DNA from 2 places in the Oceanobacillus sp. FSL W7-1304 genome. Region 2 is predicted to be linked to the other one. Evidence: riboswitches for the same ligand, from Rfam matches in the RefSeq annotation. Region 2 holds a riboswitch; the other holds the start of a gene.
The links. Region 2 has a riboswitch for glycine ahead of gcvT (glycine cleavage system aminomethyltransferase GcvT). Riboswitches for the same ligand answer to the same signal wherever they lie in the genome.
Positions count from the first base shown of each region.

Region 1 (4,442 bases), 670 kb from region 2:
TTATATAATGGCTAAAAAAATGCCTGAAATGGAAGAATATAAATATGGATTTCATGATAAAGACGTCTCTGTTTTCCGAACGGAAAGAGGATTAACACGTAAAGTCGTTGAAGAAATCTCTAAAATGAAAGAAGAGCCGCAGTGGATGCTTGACTACCGCTTGAAGGCATTAGAGCATTTTTACGAGCGTCCAATGCCGCAATGGGGCGGAGATCTTTCAGAACTTGATTTTGATGAGATCGTTTATTACGTTAAACCATCTGAAAAGCAAGGTAGAACATGGGATGAGGTACCTGCTGAAATCAAAGAAACATTTGATAAGCTTGGTATTCCAGAAGCAGAACAAAAATATTTAGCTGGTGTATCTGCACAGTACGAATCAGAGGTTGTTTATCATAGCTTGAAAGAAGATCTTCAAGAAATGGGTATCGTATTTAAGGATACTGATACAGCGCTAAAAGAAGACGAAGCGTTATTTAAAGAATACTTTGGAAAAGTTATTCCATATTCTGATAATAAATTTGCTGCACTGAACTCAGCCGTATGGTCTGGCGGATCATTTATCTATGTTCCAAAAGGTGTTCAAACATCAACACCATTACAAGCATATTTCCGTATTAACTCGGAAAATATGGGGCAGTTTGAAAGAACATTAATCATTGTTGATGAAGGTGCATCTGTACACTATGTTGAGGGCTGTACAGCTCCAGTCTTTACAACAAACTCACTTCATAGTGCGGTTGTTGAAATCGTTGTTAAAAAAGATGCATATTGCCGTTATACAACGATTCAAAACTGGGCAAACAACGTATACAACCTAGTTACAAAACGTGCAGTAGTTGATGCAAATGGAACGATGGAATGGATTGATGGTAACATCGGTTCGAAATTAACGATGAAATACCCTGCGATTTTATTAAAAGGCGAAGGTGCACGTGGTAACACGCTATCTATCGCTATTGCTGGTAAAGGACAATTACAGCACGCAGGTGCAAAAATGCATCACTTAGCACCAAACACGTCTTCAACAATTGTTTCAAAATCAATCTCTAAACAAGGCGGAAAGGTTTCGTACCTCGGTCTTGTACACTTTGGACGTAAAGCAGACGGTGCACGTGCAAACATCGAATGTGACACGCTAATCATGGATAACGAATCGTTCTCCGATACTATTCCATACAATGAAATTTTAAATGATAACATTTCATTGGAGCACGAAGCGAAAGTTTCTAAAGTATCTGAAGAGCAATTGTTCTACTTGATGAGTAGAGGATTAACAGAGGAAGAAGCAACAGAAATGATCGTAATGGGCTTCATCGAGCCATTTACAAAAGAACTTCCAATGGAATATGCAGTAGAGATGAACAGATTGATTAAATTCGAGATGGAAGGCTCTATTGGGTAATATAATAGGAAACCCTCGCTACAATTATAATTGTGGCGAGGTTTTTTTTATTAAATGTTATGTAATTGCCCAATTTACGCCCTACTAATCTCTGTTCTGTTATTTTTTGACTGTTTACTTAGTTAGCTATTTAATAACATCCATTCTTCTTCTTTTCTCAACTTTTCCGCACGAATCAAATGTTAAACTCTTTACATATTTGACAGATTCAGACGCCGTTGACCTTTTTAATAATCTTGAAGGTTTACTGAACAATTTTTTGCTTTTTCCAGTGCTGCAGCACGATACTCGTTTTGATCAGGACAAGAATTTATATCTCTGAACTGCTTTAAATTTAATGTAATGACATTGATGAGATATCAAATAATATGCTATAATAAAAATTCTATTGTTATTACAATTAAGTATATTATACAGTTACATAACTTGCGGATGATTGTATTGGGAGAGAGCGAAGTATATCGCCACCGAAGGAGCAAGTTCCAAAAAAACCATTGGAATTAATCTCTCAGGTAAAAGCACCAATACAGGACGCTACTCTGGAGAGTGCAATTTATGCCACCAAAGGGGACCTTCTATTATAGAAGGATAAACTTTCAGGTAAAAGGACAGAGAATGGAAATAATATAGCCCTTCTCTATCCTTTTTTAAATGTGGGATTTTTCAGTTATATAATTGAAATGATGATTTTATAAAAGACTGAAGAACTAGCAACTAAATCAATTAATAATTATCAAAAAGGTTGAGAGAAGGGAATTGTATGCAAGAACAAAAATTAGATAGGGGTTTAAAAAACAGACACGTACAACTGATAGCTATTGGTGGAGCAATTGGTACGGGATTATTTCTTGGTGCAGGAAAATCAATACATTTAGCAGGGCCATCCATATTATTCGCATACTTGATTACAGGTGCTGTTCTCTTTTTAATCATGCGTGCCCTTGGAGAATTGCTGTTAAGTAATTTAAGCTATCATTCGTTTGTTGACTTTGTAAGAGATTATTTAGGTGAAATGACAGCATTTTTAACTGGCTGGACATATTGGTTCTGTTGGATTTCCATTGCAATGGCTGACTTAACAGCAGTTGGCCTCTATACCCAGTATTGGTTTCCAACGATACCACAATGGATGCCAGGATTAATCGCGCTTGTTATTTTATTATGTATGAACTTGGCCACCGTAAAACTGTTTGGAGAAATGGAATTCTGGTTCGCATTAATTAAAGTCATCGCAATTCTAGCCTTAATAGTTACAGGTATTGTTATGATTATAAGTGGTTTTTCCACGGATGCAGGTGGAGCGAGTTTCACGAATCTATGGAACCACGGAGGCATGTTTCCAAATGGTGTAAATGGTTTCATCCTCTCTTTTCAAATGGTCGTATTTGCGTTTGTTGGTATCGAACTTGTAGGACTTACAGCGGGAGAAACAGAAAATCCAGAGAAAGTTATACCTAAAGCGATAAATAATATTCCTATTCGAATTATCATTTTTTATATAGGTGCACTTCTTGTTATTATGAGTGTGTATCCATGGACCGCTATCAGCCCAACTGAAAGTCCATTCGTCCAAGTCTTTACGGTAGTTGGTATCGTTGGTGCTGCTGGTATCATCAATTTTGTCGTTCTAACTTCTGCTGCTTCAGCATGTAATAGTGCCATCTTCAGTACAAGCCGGATGGTATATTCACTCGCTAAAGAGAAAAATGCACCGGAAAAATTTGCCAAGCTTGATAAAAGAAAGGTTCCTTCCAATGCATTGTTCTTTTCGACTGCAGTTGTTTTAATTTCAGTCGCATTAAATTATGTAATGCCAGAAGGAGTATTCACACTCGTTACAAGTATTTCTACAGTATGCTTTATATTTATTTGGGGGATTACGGTCATCAGTCATTTGAAATACCGTAAAACAAGACCTGATCTGGCAAAAGTGAATAAATTTAAGATGCCATTTTATCCCTTTGCAAATTATTTAATCCTTGCCTTCCTGACATTTGTTCTTGTTGTGCTTGCAATTGCAGAAGATACACGTGTTTCGTTGATGATAACGCCCGTTTGGTTTATCGCGCTAATTGTGATTTATAAGGCACGCAAAAGAATCATGCCCCATAAAGATAAGAAAAATGAAGAAGGATTAGTGGCGGATAAGGTTGAACGGGGATAATAATCTATATGTGGCAGCCGGGCTCATGTTTTAGTCTCATTATTAAAATTATTTGGCTCGTTTCAAATGGGTTAACATTTTTGAAGAAATACCTAAATTCCCTGTATCGCCCGGCTGATTTGGGCTATAAGAAGCTCAAGGGCAGTTGATGAGCTATTTTAAGAATCAGGCGAAAGTAAAAAGTAAGTCAAATCATTCCTATCTGAAAAAGCCTAGGATGATTTGGCTTACTTTTTTTGTTCTTACACCATACATTTAACTCTGCCTAATAGTATCTAGAGGAGACAGAGGGTTTGAAAAAGCAAAACAGTAAAACTTATACGAGTGAAGAAACACGTAAGCCTCTACTCGACATTTGCAAAGTCCTCAATCAGATCACTAGCATTTAAATAACCAGCACCTTGAATATGTGGGGATTGTCCCAAATCGTCGCATGCATCCAAAAGCCTTTCTTTGACTTGATCAGGCGTAAGATTTGGATCACGTTGAAGCAATTGTGCAATTACTCCTGCACATATCGGCGTAGCCATTGACGTTCCGGATAAGGACATATAGTGAGTGTCCACACGTGCTGCTTTATTGGTTTTATCAAGGAAAGATCTGGGAGCTCGTAAAGAGATAATATCGACTCCTGGTGTTAATAAATCTGGCTTAATAAGCCCATCAATCGTCGGACCTCTACTTGAAAAATCAGCTACTGAATCATCGGATCGGTCAACGGTATTATTATCATCAGCTGCTCCGACTGTAATGACCTTTGGGCTTATTCCTGGACTTGCAATGGTTTGTTCTCCGGGACCAGAGTTTCCAGCGGCTACACAGACAACCATTCCGTTATCCCAGGCTATTTCAACCGCATTTACCACAGGATCA
Region 1 covers NZ_CP150211.1:1,172,507-1,176,948, reverse strand. The annotation lists gene sufB (Fe-S cluster assembly protein SufB) at 8-1,405, shown strand; glycine riboswitch at 1,838-1,939, shown strand; gene NYE61_RS05815 (amino acid permease) at 2,166-3,569, shown strand; gene NYE61_RS05810 (S8 family peptidase) at 3,914-4,442, opposite strand, start outside.
Region 1: linked by a shared signal. The riboswitch ahead of NYE61_RS05815 (amino acid permease) and the one ahead of gcvT (glycine cleavage system aminomethyltransferase GcvT) in region 2 are both predicted to bind glycine.

Region 2 (4,442 bases):
TTCCTTCACCTCCAGCCTCAGTAGCAATCAAAACCTGCGCATGATCTTTAAACAGTTGTTTCATCCAGTCCTTTTTACCACGTTTAAATCCACCTCGGAAGGGGACCGATGAGATACCATGTTGCTGTAAATACCATTGTAAGAAATATTGTGTTGCTCGATACTCTGTAAAAATAATAACTTTTTCATCACCTATTGATTTAATTAGCTCTACTGCTTTTTCAGCTTTTATGTGGTGAGGCAGCTCCTCAATTTTGCTAAGTAACGGTTTTAATACAGCTGCATTATTTTCATGCTCACTAATTTTAGATAATGACATATAACAAGCTTCTCGTGATGAACATATCTCACGGAGGTACGTAATTTTCGAAAAAGTGGAGAACGCGATTGTAGTATTGACAAGATCGTCATATACTTCGCGTGCTTTATCAGGAAAATCAATCCATAAGGTCTCAATCTTCCGTTTAGATTCAGTGAGTTTTGTTGCTTTTCTCGTATTTCGAATCATTACTTTTTGAATCAATTGTTTTAAATAAGGATCTTGTTCCAGCTTACTTCGATCCTTACCATATTTTTCGATAAAGGAATCATAATTTCCTAGATGACCAGGTCGAAGTATTGTAATTAAATTAAATATCTCAATTAATCGGTTTTGTACAGGTGTAGCTGTTAAAAGCAAGCAGTACTTCTTTTTAATTGCACGTACAAATTGATAGTTTTTTGTTTTATGATTTTTAAGCTTATGCGCTTCATCAATCAGAATAAAATCATATTCCGTGTCAATTATTTCTTCCCGGTTAGGAGAACGTTTTGCTGTATCAAGGGAGGAAATAATAATCGGATTTTCTTTCCAACTATAATTCTTCCGATGTGCAACTGCTGGTATATAAAACTTTTCATTCAATTCCTTCACCCATTGGTTAACAAGCGATGCAGGAACGAGAATAAGTGCATTTTTTACTAATCCCCGAATCATGTATTCTTTTAAAATAAGACCTGCTTCAATTGTTTTTCCTAATCCGACCTCATCAGCTAATATTGCACGACCATTCATCTTTTCAATTGCTTGTTCAGCAACATCGGTTTGGTGATCTAAAAAGTTAACATGTGGAAGATATTCTAATGCACGTAACCCATTAAAAGAAGGTGAACTTGTTGTTAACTCAGCTTGAAATGCCATCGAAAAGAGTTCCCAATTGGAGAAAGGACCCTCTTTGCTAATGGCTGTTTCTAAAGCATTGATAAAGGCTGAATCTTTTTGTAGTTCAATAGAATCCATATGTTGAACACACATCCCATTATTAAAATTTGGATTTCACTATAATTTTGCTTTTTGATATGTTATAATTCAAAGTGAAATAGAGTTCCTTACATTCTGATACATAGTATAACCAAATATAAATTTTTCATTAGCGGATGATTACAAGGGGAGAGCTTACATTATGTAACGCCGAAGGAGCAAGTTAAGAGCGAATCTCTCAGGCAAAAAGACTCTTGTAGGACGCAACTCTGGAGAGTGTTTACTTAGAATTAGTAAACCACCCACGAAGCAAATACTTATACAGTGATCCAACGTTCATATAAGTATGCAACTTTCTGGTTTAAGGACAGAGATTTCTTCGGTAAGGAAGGAATCTCTATTTTTATGCACTTTTTCAACAAAATTAGGAGGAGTGGATGGTATGAGCGAGTTGAAACGAACACCTATTTTTTCGGAATATGGAAAATACGGGGCGAAAACAATTGATTTTGGGGGCTGGGATTTACCAGTACAATTTACTGGGATCAAACAGGAACACGAAGCAACCAGAACAAAAGCAGGGCTATTTGATGTGTCACATATGGGGGAAATTGCTGTAAAGGGCCCTAAAAGCTTAGAATTTCTGCAATACGTTATGACAAATGATGTGACCAAGCTCGTGCCAAACCGAGCACAATACACGATTATGTGCTATGAAAACGGGGGAACAGTCGATGATCTAATTATTTATATGCTTGCAGAAAATGATTATTTGTTAGTGGTGAATGCAGCGAATACAGAAAAAGATTATGAGTGGCTGCTCCAGCATAACACATACAGCGAAAAGGAAGTAACGATTACCAATACCTCAGCTGATTATGTTCAATTTGCATTACAGGGACCGAATTCAGAGGAGATATTGCAGCAGCTTGCAAAAACCAATCTATCCGAGATCAAGTTTTTCCGCTTCGATGCAAATGTTCCGCTGGAAAATTCAGAACATACTGCAATTGTTTCGCGTACTGGCTATACTGGTGAAGATGGATTTGAAATCTATATTGACAAATCAGAAGGTCCTGCTTTGTGGAATCGGCTGCTTGAGGCAGGAAAAGACAAAGGGCTCGAGCCAATTGGACTTGGCGCGCGTGATACACTTCGTTTCGAAGCAGGTCTTGCATTGTATGGTCAGGAATTATCAAAGGATATCAGCCCAATTGAAGCGGGGCTTTCGTTTGCTGTAAAAGTGAACAAAGAAGCAGATTTTATAGGGAAATCTGTACTAAAAGATCAAGTGGAAAATGGAACGACAAGAAAATTAGTTGGAATTGAAATGATCGATAAAGGCATTCCACGGCATGGATATACGGTATTGAAGGATGATCAAGTGATTGGGTTTGTAACATCTGGTACACAATCCCCAACTTTTAACAAAAATATTGGATTAGCACTTATTGATTCCGAGTTTGCAAATGAAGGTACAGAATTAGAAGTCCAAGTTCGAAAACGCAAATTAAAAGCAATTATTGTAAAGACACCATTTTATAAACGAGATAAATAGGGGGCATCGTAATGGAATTTCGTTATTTACCTATGACTGAAACCGATAAAGAAGAAATGCTGCAAACAATCGGAGTTTCAACCACAGATGAGCTTTTTTCAGACATTCCAAGTAGTGTACGCTTTCAAGGAGAATTGAACTTAAAAAAGCCAGCAAATGAATACGAATTAAAAAAAGAACTAACTGAAATGGCAAATAAAAATGCTAGTTTAAAACAATATACTTCGTTCCTTGGAGCTGGTGTGTACGATCATTTTATTCCATCTGTTGTTGACCATGTTATTTCCAGATCGGAATTTTATACAGCATATACACCATATCAACCGGAAATCTCCCAAGGTGAGCTGCAAGCAATTTTTGAGTTTCAAACGATGATTTCTGAATTAACTGGAATGCCTGTTGCCAACTCTTCGATGTATGATGGCGGAACCTCTTTAGCAGAAGCGGTTAATTTAAGTGCAGCACAAACGAAACGGAGAAAAGTGCTTGTTTCTCAAGCTGTGCACCCGGAGTCACGTGCTGTTATTGAGACATACGCAAGAGGACAGAATGTTGAAATCGTGGAAATCGGATTAAAGAATGGTTTAACGGACCTTGATCATTTAGAACAAGAGTTGGATGATACGATTGCTGGTGTTGTGATACAATACCCGAACTTCTTCGGTCAAATTGAACCGTTACAAAAGGTGGAGGAATTAATTAAGCAACAAAAGAAAACCATGTTTATCGTTTCCAGTAATCCATTGGCTCTTGGATACTTAACACCGCCCGGAGAATTCGGTGCAGATATCGTTGTTGGTGATACGCAAGTATTCGGGATTGCTGGACAATTCGGTGGACCTCACTGTGGTTATTTTGCAACGACTGAAAAACTAATGCGTAAAGTTCCAGGGCGTTTAGTGGGACAAACAAAGGATGAAGATGGTGTACGAGGCTTTGTATTAACATTACAGGCAAGGGAACAGCATATCCGTCGTGATAAGGCTACTTCTAATATTTGTTCAAATCAGGCATTAAATGCACTTGCAAGTTCAGTTGCAATGAGCTCAATAGGTAAACATGGATTGCGGAAAATGGCAGCTTTGAACATGCAAAAAACACGATATGCAATTGAACAATGTAAAGCAGCTGGTTTAGAAATCGTATATGAACATCCAAGCTTTAATGAATTTGTTGTAAAGCTTTCTAATTCCGTACCAGCTATAAATGATAAGCTGTTTGAAAAAGGAATTATTGGCGGATACGATTTGGAACGCAATTATCCTGAATTAACAGGGCATATGTTAATTGCTGTAACAGAAATTCGTACAAAAGAAGATATTGATACGTTTGTAAAAGAATTGGGGGATATCAATGGCTAATCAAGAGTTTCCATTAATATTTGAACGTAGCAAGGAAGGAAGAACAAGCTATAGCCTGCCGAATTTAGATGTTCCAGAAATTGATCTTAATGCTGAATTGGATGACGTATACGTAAGAAAGACTCCACCAGAGTTACCAGAGGTAAGTGAGCTGGAAATCATGCGCCATTACACTGGGCTTTCTAATCGAAATTATGGAGTGGACTCTGGATTCTATCCACTAGGATCCTGTACGATGAAATATAATCCGAAAATCAACGAAGATGTTGCACGCTTGGAAGGA
Region 2 covers NZ_CP150211.1:502,104-506,545, reverse strand. The annotation lists gene NYE61_RS02560 (SNF2-related protein) at 1-1,279, opposite strand, end outside; glycine riboswitch at 1,417-1,504, shown strand; gene gcvT (glycine cleavage system aminomethyltransferase GcvT) at 1,683-2,798, shown strand; gene gcvPA (aminomethyl-transferring glycine dehydrogenase subunit GcvPA) at 2,810-4,159, shown strand; gene gcvPB (aminomethyl-transferring glycine dehydrogenase subunit GcvPB) at 4,152-4,442, shown strand, end outside.